One region of the Streptomyces sp. NPDC101151 genome, then DNA from elsewhere that is predicted to be linked to it. Evidence: riboswitches for the same ligand, from Rfam matches in the RefSeq annotation. Region 1 holds a riboswitch; each other region holds the start of a gene.

Region 1 (3,019 bases):
CGTCGCCATGGTGACAGCGTAGTCAACCCCCGCCCGGCCGACGCCGGTTCACAAGGAGGGGTGCTGCTGCACCTGAGCCTGCCGCGCCCGGCCGAACGCCCCGTGCAGCAGGGCCCGGAACGCCTCCGCCGCAGGAGCGACCTCGTCGGCCCGGAACGCGACCGAGATCGTGCGGCTCAGCCGTCCCGCCTCCATCGGCCGTACCCCGACCGGAGTGACCGCGGTCCGCGCCACCATCTCCGGTACGACGGCCACCCCCAGCCCGGCACTGACCAGTGCGCACACGACGGCGTACCCCGGGGTCGGCACCAGCAGCGCCGCGGTGGCACCCGCCGCGGCGAGCAGCGCCTCCACCTCCCGCCGGGCCGGATGATGCGGGGCCATGCTGATCAGCGGCTGCCCGGCCAGCTGCTCCAACGACAGCCGGGACGGGACGCTGCTCAGCGCATGGCCCGGGGCCGTCACCAGCACCAGCTCCTCCACGAGGACCGGCTCCAGACCCACCGAGGCCGGCACGGGAGCGGCCTCACCCGGGTGGTAGGCGTGGGTCAGCGCCAGGTCCACCTCACCGGCCGCCACCGCCGCGACCCCGGCAGGCGGGTCGTAGTCGGCGACCGACAGCCGGACATCGGGATGCGCCCGGCGGAACGCGCTCAGCGCCGGCGGCAGCAGATGGACGCCCGCGGTCGGGAACGTGCCGAGCCGCAGCACCCCGCCCGACAGGCCCGTCAGCCGAGCCAGTTCGTGCCGGGCCTGCTCCAGCTCGTCCAGCACCCGGCGGGCCCGCGCCACCAGCAGTTCGCCCGCCTCGGTCAGCCGGGCCCCGCGGTGATGCCGTACCAGCAGCGCCGTGCCCGCCTCCCGCTCCAGCTTGGCCAGTTGCTGGGAGAGGGCGGGCGGTGTGTAGCCGAGCCGGTCGGCGGCCCGGGTGATGGAGCCCGCCTCCGCCACGGCGACGAGTGCGGCCAGCCTGGTGGGGTCGTACATGGTGGCAGCCTAAAGCACTGCTTAAGGCAGACCATGCCCATTCGAAATACCTGTTGAAGGCAGTCTCCGTGCACGCTGGCCGTATGGACGGACAGCTCATCGCCTTCACCGCGATCGCCGCCGGTCTGGTCGCCATGCCGGGCGCCGACTTCACGGTGGTCGTACGCAACGCCCTGGTCTCCCGCCGGGCCGGCGCGGTCTGCGGGCTCGGGATCGCGGGCGGCCTCCTGGTGCACACCACACTGGCGGTGGCCGGAGTCGCGGCCGTGCTGGTCGCCGTCCCGGCGCTCTTCCGCGCGCTGCAGTTGCTGGGCGGTGCCTATGTGTTGCAGCTCGGTGTGCGGACCCTCTGGTCGCTGCGGCAGCCCGCAACCGGCTCCGCCGAGACGGTGCGGTCGGCCGCGCACCCGCTCCGGCAGGGCTTCGTCACCAACGTCCTCAACCCGAAGGCCTCGCTGACGTTCCTGAGCCTGCTGCCCCAGTTCGTGCCGGCGGGCGGCTCCGCCCTGCCCAGGACGCTGCTGCTCGCGCTGATCGTCTGTGTGCTGGCGCTGGTGTGGTTCCAGGCGGTGGCCCTGTTGGTGGACCGGCTCGGCAGGTGGCTGCGCCGTCCCCGGGCCGCCCGCATGCTGCAGGCCGGCACCGGGGTGGCGCTGACGGCTCTCGGAGCGGCTCTGCTGCTGGAGCCGCTCCTGAGCTGACTCCGGATCAGCTGACCCGGCCGTACCAGACGGTCCTGGTCCAGATCTTCTCCAGCCGCACCACGGCTCCGGTCCGCGGGGCGTGCCAGATCTTTCCCTTACCGGCGTAGATGCCGACGTGGTAGACGCTGGAACCCGAGTGGAAGAACACCAGGTCGCCGGCCTTGCGGCTCCTGGCCGAGATGTGGTGCGTCTTGTTGTACTGCTGGGCTGCCGTACGCGGCAGCTTCTTGCCCGCCTTCTTGAACGAGTAGAGCGTCAGCCCCGAGCAGTCGAACCTGCGCGGCCCGGTGGCTCCCCACGCGTACGGGGCGCCCTTCTTGGAGGCCGCGATCTGGAGTGCCTTGGTCCCTATGGTGGCGGCCGAGGCCTCGGTGGCAAGGCCCGGGACCGCGATCGAGCCGCCCACGGCGGCGAGGGTGAGTGCCGAGGCCGTACCGGCCCGGGCCATCATCGACGGGACACGATTGAGCGCAGTCATGCGCAACCCTTCGTCAGCCGCCTGTGAAGGATGACCTGTCGGATTCGGGCTGGCGAAGTTGCCCGGCCGCGTTGCCGCGGCTTCACCCCAAGGGCTGCTCGGCACGACCGTCCGTCTGCGACGAACGTTCGTCCCGGCGACCCGTCTTGCTCGGGTCCTCCACTCCTGCCGATCCACTCCTGTCGACCGGTCATCCGGGCGGCGGCAGGACTCGGCGTCCGCCCGGATCGCCCCGCCGCTGTGGCGGGGGCTTGTCGTCAGTCAGGGATCTTCACTCACAGCAGTCGGAAAATCCCAACGGAATCGGGAGTTTGTGGTGTTACTCACCACTCACCCGTTCGGGTGGACACTGCTCTGTTCGAGTTGCCGTCAGATCCCGTACGTAGCCCCGGACCTGGGGCGGAGCACTTCCGCGCGGGCCCGGAACCCGCACGCTGCGCAAGTCGGGAAGCCCGGAAAAAAATCCGAAGATACGCCGGCCGGGGGTACACCGTTCGGGCCGTTTCAACTCCGGCCCGGACGGGGTGTCGACACCTGGCTCCCGCCGGGCCGGACGCGCGTCCGGGTCAGCCGACGCAGTCCGGCGGGAGCGCGACGCGAGCGGTACGGCGCTCGCCGTCCAGCACCCGCAGAGCCTGTGCGAGCGTGTCCCCGTGCAGCTCCGTCTCGCCCCGCTGGTGCATCAGAGCGAGCGCGTCGCGCAGTTCGGCCGCCTTGCGCACCAGGGCCTGCGCCGCGCGCAGCCCGCGATAGGTGTCCCCGTACTGCGCCGGGTTGATCCGGCCCAGCAGGTCGACCGTCTCCAGATAGCGATCGATCAACTCGCCCTCGGCGCGCGTCAGTGCGGGCA
Region 2 (3,019 bases), on a different contig from region 1:
GGGACGCTGCTGCGTGGCGACGACACCGTCTCCGACCGCTCGCTCGCCGCGCTCGAGCGGGTGGCCCGGGCCGGTGCCCGGCACCTGGTCGTGACGGGCCGCCCGGCCCCCCGGGTGCGGCCCCTGCTGGACGGCCTCGGCTGCACGGGGCTCGCGGTGTGCGGGCAGGGTGCGCAGGTCTACGACGCCGCCGCCGGCCGCCTGCTGTGGTCGGTCCGGCTGGACCGGGAACTGGCCGAGACCGCGCTCGGCAAGATCGAGGCGGAGGTGGGGCAGGTCTACGCGGCCGTCGACCAGGACGGCGTGGACGGGCTCACGCTGATCGAACCTGGGTATCTGATGCCGCACCCGACCCTGCCCGCCGTGCGGGTCGGGCGGCGCGACGACCTGTGGCGCGAGCCCATCAGCAAGGTGCTGCTGCGCCACCACTCGCTGTCCGACGACGAATTGGCGGCGATCGCGCGCTCGGCGGTGGGCTCGCTGGCGACGGTCACGATGTCGGGACCCGGGACCGTGGAGCTCCAGCCGAGCGGTGTCACCAAGGCGACGGGGCTGGCGCTGGCCGCCGAGCACCTGGGGATCGAGGCCGGACAGGCCCTCGCCTTCGGGGACATGCCCAATGACATCCCCATGTTCGACTGGGCCGGACGAGGCGTCGCCATGGCCGACGCCCACCCCGAACTCAAGGCCGTCGCCGATGAGATCACCATGTCGAACGAGGACGACGGCGTCGCCGTCGTCCTCGAAAGACTCTTCCCGACCGACTGACCGGGATATCAGTAGGGCGTGTCGCCGGTGCCGGTCAGTAGGCGCCGAAGACGTTGTCCATCGACCCGTAGCGCGCGGCCGCGTAGTTGCAGGCGGCCGTGATGTTCGCGACCGGGTCGTAGATGTCGAACGACGTTCCGGCCACGTGGTAGGAGTTGAACGTCGGGTCGATGACCTGGAGCAGGCCCTTGGACGGGATGCCCTTGGCGGCGTTGGAGTCCCAGAGGTTGATGGCCTTCGGGTTGCCCGACGACTCGCGGATGATGTTGCGGTAGATGCCGTTGTACGAGCCCGGGATCTTCTTCTCGGCCATGATCGCGAGCGACTCGCGGATCCACCCGTCGAGGTTGTTCGGGTACCCGGCCAGCGTGGTGGACGGCGTGGTGGCCGTGGGGGTGGCCGCGGAGGCGCTGGCAGCGCCGACGAGCGGAAGGGCGAGCACGGTGGCACCGGTGCCGATGGCAGCGAGCTTGCGGACGAGGCGGCCGGTGCGGGCGCGGCGGGACTGAGCGGCAGCAGACATGGGGGAAGTCCTCTCCGTCGCCTGCGAGGTGAGCTGTCGGGTTCGGGCGGGGAGGTGCCCGGCCGTGCCCCTGGGGGGAGGCACGACTTCACCCCTAGCCGTTCCGGTGTGGCGAGTGCTGTCCGGTCCGGCGGCTTACCTGGGTCCCCCGCTCCTGCCGTACGAATGAGTTCGTCGATGGGTTGTGTCAGGCGCGGCAGGATTCGGCGTTCGCCTGACTGGCCCGGAAGCTATGCGAGAGCACATGTCCGAAACAAGTGTCGGATTCGCATAAAGTGCCAGTTGACCTTGATCTTCGGGATATGGGGTGCTTGATCCTTTGCGGTTGCCAACCCTCAACTGGCCGATACGGCAAGGGGGAATCGGGTGCGGTGCGGCAGGCGGGGTCCGGAGGCGCACGTGACCCAACTCACGAAGTGGCGAAGTGTATCAAACTGGACATGAGGGATTTAGGGGATTCGCCGACCGTGGCGCAAAAGGATTACTCCACTCACTACTCAGTTCGCGACAAAACGGGCAAGAAGCTGTTAAGTCAACAGATGTATGCCCTTATCGCATGATCAAAAATATTTCGGCCGTGATCCGATACCGCCCGGGCTGGACCGGTGGGCGCTATCGGTGATCGAAACAGGACCGGATACGCTGACTTGAGTGATGGCAGCGACCTATCGACAAACCGTGTAACCGCCAGCAGACACCTGCAGACAGGAGACCCCTCGTGACCGTCGTCGGGCCGTTCGGGCTGAGCGTGCGGGACCAGGCTCTGGAGGCCGATGTCCAGGCCGGATTGGCGGCTGTCGAGGAAGGCTTGCTCGAAGCCACCAAGAGCGAGGTCCCGTTCATCACGGAGGCCGCGCAGCACCTCGTACGGGCCGGTGGGAAGCGGTTCCGGCCGCTGCTCGTGATGCTCGCGGCACAGTTCGGCGATCCGTACGCGCCGGGCGTCGTACCGTCGGCCGTCGTCGTGGAGCTGACCCACCTGGCCACGCTCTACCACGACGACGTCATGGACGAGGCGTCCGTGCGACGCGGTGTGGACAGTGCCAACACGCGCTGGGGCAACTCGGTCGCGGTCCTCACCGGCGACTTCCTCTTCGCCCGCGCCTCCCAGATCCTCGCCGACCTCGGTCCCGAGGCGGTCCGGGTGCAGGCCCTCGCGTTCGAACGACTCGTCACCGGGCAGATCCTGGAGACCGCGGGCCCCTCGGACGGTCGCGATCCGGTCGAGCACTATCTGGACGTGCTCGGCGGCAAGACGGGCTCCCTGGTGGCCGTGTCGTGCCGGTTCGGCGCGATGATGTCCGGCGCCGACGAGACCGTCGTCGACGTGCTCACCCAGTACGGCGAGCGGCTCGGTGTCGCCTTCCAGCTCGCGGACGACGTCCTGGACATCGCCTCCGACTCGCGCGAGTCCGGCAAGACCCCGGGGACCGACCTGCGCGAGGGCGTCCCGACGCTCCCCGTGCTCCGGCTGCGAGAGCGGGCAGCCCGCCTCGGCCTGCCGGAGGACATCGCACTGTGCGAGCTGCTGGACTCCGACCTCAGCGACGATGCCCGGCACGCCGAGGCGCTGACCGCGCTCCGCGTGCACCCCGCCCTTGAGCAGGCCCGCCGCGACACCGTGCGGTACGTGGAGGAGGCGCGGTCCGCGCTGGCCCCGCTGCCGGAGTGCGACGCCAAGGCGTCGCTGATCGAGCTGTGCGACGCGGTGGTGCATCGGGCGGGTTG
Region 3 (3,019 bases), on a different contig from region 1:
TCGGCGCGTTCGGGTTCTTCGCCGTCTACGGCGCCTTCATGGTGCCGGCGTTCGGCCTGCTGACCTGGCTGGCGATCTGGACGCGGCAGCGCGAGCTGCGGACCGTGCGGGAGGAGCTGCCGGCGTATGTGTACGCGGGATGGCTGACGCCGGCCGAGCCGTTCGTGCTCGGGTCGATGCGGGCGCGGCGGACGGCCCGCGACCACGCCCGGCAGCACTTCGGGGGGCGGCCCGCGGCGCGGGCGGTGGCGGAGTACGAGGCGTACGCCACCTCGCTTGCGTTCCTGCGGCACCGGGGGCAGCGAGGGCGGGCCGGGGCCGACTTCGTCGTACGGGAGCGGGAGTTGCTGGCCGAGCTGTGGCGGCGGCGGGACGTGGCCCGGCCGGCGCTCGATCACGCGGCGAGGACGGCCGCGCCGGCTCGGCCGTTGTACGGGGCGCCGATGCCTACGCCGTACTGGACCGCGTACGGGTATCCGACGGTGCCGTATCCCGCGTACAACCCGTATCGGTCGTAGCCGGGCCGGTTGCGGAGGGCCCGCGGTCAGTGCGGTTTCCGCGAACGGTGTGCGAGAACGACCGGCAGCCCTGACGTCGGGGGGTTGTCGTCGGGGCTGCCGGGGACCGGATGAGGGGTCGGTCAGGAGCGGGTCAGCGGCCGCTCAGGGGGTGAGGCCCTTGCCGCGCAGCCACGCCATCGGGTCGATGCCGGTGGACTGGCCGCCCGGGTGGACCTCCAGGTGGAGGTGCGGGCCGGTGACGTTGCCGGTGGCGCCGACACGGCCGATGACGTCGCCGGTGCTGACCTCCTGGCCGACGGAGACGTTGATCGAGGACTGGTGGCAGAACCACAGCTCGGTACCGTCGTCCAGGGTCAGGATGGTCCGGTAGCCGTAGGAGCCGGCCCAGCCCGCCTCGGTGATCTTGCCGCTGTGGACGGCCTTGATGAGCGTGCCGGTGGGCGCGGCGAAGTCGAGGCCGGTGTGGTAGCCGGAGGACCACATCGAACCGGCCTGGCCGAAGGTCGAGGTGATCGTGTACGACGAGGTCGGCAGCGTGTACTGCTTGGCCAGCTCTGCCAGGCGCTCCGCCTCGGCCTTCTTCTTGGCCTCGGCGGCCGCCTTCTTGGCGTCGGCCTCGGCCTCGGCCTTGGCAGTGGCGGCCTTGGCGGCGGCTTCCTTCTCCGCCTGGGCGGCCGCGTCGGCGGTCTGCTTCTCGGCGGCGGCGACGGCGGCGGCGGTGACCTTGCCGTCGGCCTTGCTCTGCTGCTGCTCGGCCTGGGCCATGATCCGGTTGCGCAGGGCCTCGCCCGCGTCGGAATCGCTCTGGTCGCTGTCCGCGGAGGTCGTACCGACATTGCTCAGCGAGGCCGCGTCGGCCTTGGGCGCGTCGGAGGAGTCGTCGAACAGGTGACCTACCGAGGGCAGGTCGGGCATGGAGATGGACAGCGGCGGCTTGCCGGTGTTGGCGCTGGCCATGCCGCCCGCGCCGACGGCGGCTATGACGCCGACGCCGAGGACCGTGGAGCTGCGGGCGAGTCCGCCGCCGCGCTGCTTGGCGACGCGATGCCGGCCGCGCACCGGCCGTATGGACTCCTCGGTGGGGTTCCATTCCTCCCAGGGGCCCTCTTCGGTGCGCTGAGCGCCGAAGTAGCCGAAGGATTCGGTCTCGCGCTGACTCGGCACGAACGGGGCTTCTGGGGCAGGCCGGTTGGACGCCACGCGGGCGTGCTCCTTTCCTTCCTCCGCCTACCGGGTTAGCTGACGGGTTCGGAGCAGGAAGGTCTCCTACGCGCGTAAACCGGTCGTGGAACCAGAACGGTTCACGACGGCTTCCGTGCGATTCACCCCAAGGTGGTGGTTCCCCGGTTCCCTTGCGGGATTCGGCTCGTGAGCACGGAGCCGTCTCTTGTGACGGCTGGGACGACCGCGCTGCGTTATCGAACGTTAATAGACCCGGTAGCCAGATTCCAAGCCGTTCGGCTTGATCATTAACGTTTTCCAGGCGGGACGTACGTGCCAGGACCGGCGGAAAACGGGCGAGTTGGCCGACGTTCAGGAGTCACAGCGGTTTTGAGGGTGACTCGACTGTTATGCGGAGGGCTCCCGTCCGCTCACTGTGGGTGACACGGGCGTCCGGACCTGCGGGTGGCACAGGTCCGGGAAAACACTCAGGGCCGGAATCCATGTGCTGGATTCCGGCCCTGGGCTTTCAGTAGCGGGGACAGGATTTGAACCTGCGACCTCTGGGTTATGAGCCCAGCGAGCTACCGAGCTGCTCCACCCCGCGTCGTTGTGACTCCAGTGTACGCCATGCGCGGGACGCCCAAGCACACGCGCCTGCGTGAGCTGCCGCTCAGGGCAGCAGGTGCGCGTTCGGCGCCTTCGCCAGACCCTCGTACTCGGGCAGCAGGACGGCCGCCACGCCCGCGTCCACCAGCACCCCGGTCCCGTCGGCCGCCGTCACGAACGTGTCCGGCTCGCGCCAGGCCGTGACCACCCGCCGTACGCCCGCCCGCAGGATCAGCTGGGCACAGGGGGCAGGGCGGGAGGCTCGGCGGGAGCAGGGTTCCAGGCTGCTGTAGACGGTGGCGCCGGGAAGGCGCGGGTCGGCAGGGTCGATCTTCGCGAGGGCCGCCTCCTCCGCGTGCACCACGGGGTCGCCGCCCTCCCGCGAGTGGCCGCGCGCCAGCTCCGTGCCGTCGGCGGCGATCACCACCGCGCCGACACTGAAGGCCGTCCGCGAGGGCGGGCACAGGGCGGCCAGCTCGCAGGCGGTGCGCAGCCAGTGGCGGTCGGCGGCGGCGGGCGCCGGGCCGGTGCCGGGGGCGGTGGGCTCGTAGCGCATCAGGACGACGTCCTCGATCCTGCGGGCCTCGGTGAGGCGGAGGCGGCCGCCCTGGTACGCCCCCGGGCCGAACAGGCGCGGGGCGGCCGGGTCGCCGACGAAGAGCGGGGCGAGGACCAGCTGGAGCTCGTCGGCGAGGCCCTGCTGGAGGAGCTGGGTGTGGACGGTGCCG
Region 4 (3,019 bases), on a different contig from region 1:
CGGAAGTCGGACCGAGGCCGCGGTCCGACGGGCACACCGGAGCCGGATGAAGCACTGCTCCGGGCACGCTTCGCGATATGGGAAACTGGTCTAGACAACCCTGAGAAACTGAAGGGCAGCAACACATGGCTGAGCGCCGCGTCAACGTCGGCTGGGCCGAGGGCCTCCATGCCCGCCCCGCCTCCATCTTCGTCCGAGCCGCCACGGCCGCAGGCGTCCCGGTGACGATCGCCAAGGCTGACGGCAACCCCGTCAACGCGGCCTCCATGCTGGCCGTCCTCAGCCTCGGCGCCCAGGGTGGCGAGGAGATCGTCCTCGCCTCCGACGCCGAGGGCGCGGACGTCGCCCTGGACCGTCTGGCCAAGCTGGTCGCCGAGGGCCTCGAGGAGCTGCCCGAGACCGTCTGAGACGTACCGCGAAGCCGCGTCGTCCGGAAAGGGTGACGCGGCTTCCGCGTTTTCGGCAACGGGCCGTGGGGATTTACCGCAGACGCACGAAAAGTGCGCGACGGTGAATTCGCGGCGCGCGCCGGGGGAAAGGGCAGCGGAAATAAACGCCCACCGAATATCCCCTCTTTGTATACGGCGCCAGTGTTAATGCCGCACGCTCGAGATGTTTACGGCATGTTGCGAGTTCCTCACACGCTCGATCCGGTCGCCGCCCGAGGCGAGGCGCAGCCGGTGCGCGGCCGTGGCTCGCTCGGTGTGATGCGCCGTGATCGCCCGCGCGCGGTCGCCGTCGCCCCGCGCCACCGCGTCCACGATCGCGCCGTGCTCCGCCCAGGACTCCACGGGATCCGCCGGGGCCTCCACCGTGTACATCCAGGCGATCTTGTGCCGCAGCTGGGTCAGCATCGAGGTCAGCGACGGGCTGCCGCAGGCCTGCGCCAGCGTCTCGTGGAACCAGCCGCCCAGCGAACGCAGGTCCTCGCTGTTGCCCCGCCTGGCCCGCTCCTGGCCCAGCCGGACCAGACCGCGCAGCACCTTCAAATGGGCCTCGGTGCGCCGCTGGGCGGCCCGCGAGGCACCGAGCGGCTCCAGGAGCGTGCGCATCTCCAGCAGGTCGGCGGCCTCCTGCTCGGTCGGCTCGGCCACGCACGCGCCCGCGTGCCGCCGGGTCACCACGAAACCCTCCGCCTCCAGCGTGCGCAGCGCCTCGCGGACGGGGACGCGCGAGACGCCGTAACGACGGGCCAGGACTTCCTCGGTGAGGCGGCCGCCGCGCTCGTGGACACCGGCGACGATGTCGTCCCGGATCGCCGTGCACACCGATTGCGCCGGAATACGCATGACCGACCTCCGCCTTAATCCCCGTGAAACGTCGACGATGGACGTGTGTTCCGTGACTCTATTGCAATGAGCCGGAATTTCCGACGGCGGGCCGGAATCCAAGGATATTTTTTGGACAGCGGATGCGGCAGGCACCGCAGAAAACGGCAAAAGCCCCGGCGTGCGAGCCGGGGCTTCGGGATGCCGTGCGGTGCAGCGTCAGACGTTCACGCCGTGCTTGCGGAGGTAGGCGATCGGGTCGACGTCCGAGCCGTACTCGGGAGTCGTACGGGCCTCGAAGTGCAGGTGCGGTCCGGTGACGTTGCCGGTCGCGCCGGAGACGCCGATCTGCTGGCCCGGGGTGACCTGCTGGCCCACGGTGACGCCGATGGACGACAGGTGGCCGTACTGGGTGTACATGCCGTCGGCCATCCGGATCACTATCTGGTTGCCGTACGCCCCGCCCCACCCGGTGGAGACCACCGTGCCGGAGCCGACCGCGTGGACGGAAGTCCCGCTGGCCGCGTGGAAGTCGATGCCGGTGTGGGAACCGGAGGACCACAGGGAGCCGCCGGTCTTGTAGCCCGTGGAGACGTACGAGTTCACGATCGGCGCGACGAAGGCGTTCAGTCGCTTTCGCTCGGCCGCCCGGGCGGCGCGCGCCTTGGCCTCGCGTATCTCCTTCGCCCGTTCGGCGGCCGCCTTGACCGCGGCCGCCTCGGCCGCCTTCTGCTCGGCGGCCACCTGCTGGGCCTCGGCCTGCGCGTCGATCTGCTCGGCGACCGAGTCGCTCACGGTGATGACCGGAGTGAGGCCGGTGTCCTCGACGGAGTTGTCCGCGGCGAGCGCCGGGGTGGCCGCGAGGGTGCCGATGACACCGGTGGTGGTGAGGGCTGCGATACCGGCCGCCTGAGCGGTGGTGCGCTTGACCCGGCCGGGCTTGCGATGCTTCCCGGTGGCGCACATGAACGCCATGAAGTGGCTGGTCCTTTCCTTCCCTCTCGCCTACCGGGTTAGCTGACGGGTTCGGAGCAGGAAGGTCTCCTACGGACCCCCTCGCTCGCGCGCGGGCGTCCGATTCACCCCAGGGACTGCGATGGGTCCCCGGCTCCCCTGGCTTGCGCCGTACGGGGACTCGGCGATGACTGTCCGGTGCCGCGGCTGCGGCGCACTGCCTGACGGACAACCCGGACGACGCTAAAGGGGCCGACTTTCGATCCCCAAACGGATCCGGGTTTTTGTAGCGCATCCCACAGGTCAGACAGGCAACCTCTGCCCAATTCGGACATCTGAGGAAGGGGCGTACACGGCAAGGGGCTCTGATGACCCGTCGGCCACCAGAGCCCCTCTACGCGCGCGTGCTGCCGCCTCGGCCGCTACTCGGCGGCCACGACGGTGACTTCGCCGATACCGAGCGCCTCGACCGGCGCCTCGATCTCGGCCGCGTCTCCGACGAGGACCGTCACCAGACGGTCCACCGGGAAGGCGTTGATGACCGCCGCGGTGGCCTCCACCGTGCCGGTGGCGGCGAGCTGCTGATACAGCGTCGCCTGGAAGTCGTCGGGCAGGTGCTGCTCGACCTGGTCCGCCAGCGTGCTCGCGACGGCCGCCGCTGTCTCGTACTTCAGCGGCGCCACGCCGACCAGGTTCTGCACGGCGACATCGCGCTCCGCGTCGGTCAGGCCCTCCGCCGCGAGCGTGCGCAGCACCGTCCACAGGTCCTGCAGCGCGGGACCTGTGTTCGGGGTGTC

What was found. A riboswitch is a leader RNA that binds a small molecule or an ion and turns the genes downstream of it on or off. The one in region 1 is predicted to bind cyclic di-AMP.
Region 2: linked by a shared signal. The riboswitch ahead of ACIRU3_RS02250 (transglycosylase SLT domain-containing protein) and the one ahead of ACIRU3_RS28135 (C40 family peptidase) in region 1 are both predicted to bind cyclic di-AMP.
Region 3: linked by a shared signal. The riboswitch ahead of ACIRU3_RS13160 (M23 family metallopeptidase) and the one ahead of ACIRU3_RS28135 (C40 family peptidase) in region 1 are both predicted to bind cyclic di-AMP.
Region 4: linked by a shared signal. The riboswitch ahead of ACIRU3_RS08630 (M23 family metallopeptidase) and the one ahead of ACIRU3_RS28135 (C40 family peptidase) in region 1 are both predicted to bind cyclic di-AMP.

What each region holds. Positions count from the first base shown of each region.
Region 1 covers NZ_JBIWPP010000017.1:155,014-158,032, forward strand. Annotated here, with positions in the region: gene ACIRU3_RS28120 (hypothetical protein) at 1-26, opposite strand, end outside; gene ACIRU3_RS28125 (LysR family transcriptional regulator) at 49-987, opposite strand; gene ACIRU3_RS28130 (LysE family translocator) at 1,071-1,688, shown strand; gene ACIRU3_RS28135 (C40 family peptidase) at 1,696-2,169, opposite strand; cyclic di-AMP (ydaO/yuaA leader) riboswitch at 2,172-2,302, opposite strand; gene ACIRU3_RS28140 (hypothetical protein) at 2,736-3,019, opposite strand, start outside.
Region 2 covers NZ_JBIWPP010000001.1:467,876-470,894, reverse strand. Annotated here, with positions in the region: gene ACIRU3_RS02255 (HAD family hydrolase) at 1-768, shown strand, start outside; gene ACIRU3_RS02250 (transglycosylase SLT domain-containing protein) at 803-1,291, opposite strand; cyclic di-AMP (ydaO/yuaA leader) riboswitch at 1,297-1,510, opposite strand; gene ACIRU3_RS02245 (polyprenyl synthetase family protein) at 2,010-3,019, shown strand, end outside.
Region 3 covers NZ_JBIWPP010000005.1:468,442-471,460, reverse strand. Annotated here, with positions in the region: gene ACIRU3_RS13165 (PrsW family intramembrane metalloprotease) at 1-518, shown strand, start outside; gene ACIRU3_RS13160 (M23 family metallopeptidase) at 663-1,721, opposite strand; cyclic di-AMP (ydaO/yuaA leader) riboswitch at 1,729-1,898, opposite strand; tRNA gene ACIRU3_RS13155 (tRNA-Met) at 2,216-2,289, opposite strand; gene ACIRU3_RS13150 (dihydrofolate reductase family protein) at 2,356-3,019, opposite strand, start outside.
Region 4 covers NZ_JBIWPP010000004.1:49,690-52,708, reverse strand. Annotated here, with positions in the region: gene ACIRU3_RS08640 (HPr family phosphocarrier protein) at 126-407, shown strand; gene ACIRU3_RS08635 (GntR family transcriptional regulator) at 594-1,289, opposite strand; gene ACIRU3_RS08630 (M23 family metallopeptidase) at 1,488-2,243, opposite strand; cyclic di-AMP (ydaO/yuaA leader) riboswitch at 2,256-2,419, opposite strand; gene ACIRU3_RS08625 (M16 family metallopeptidase) at 2,645-3,019, opposite strand, start outside.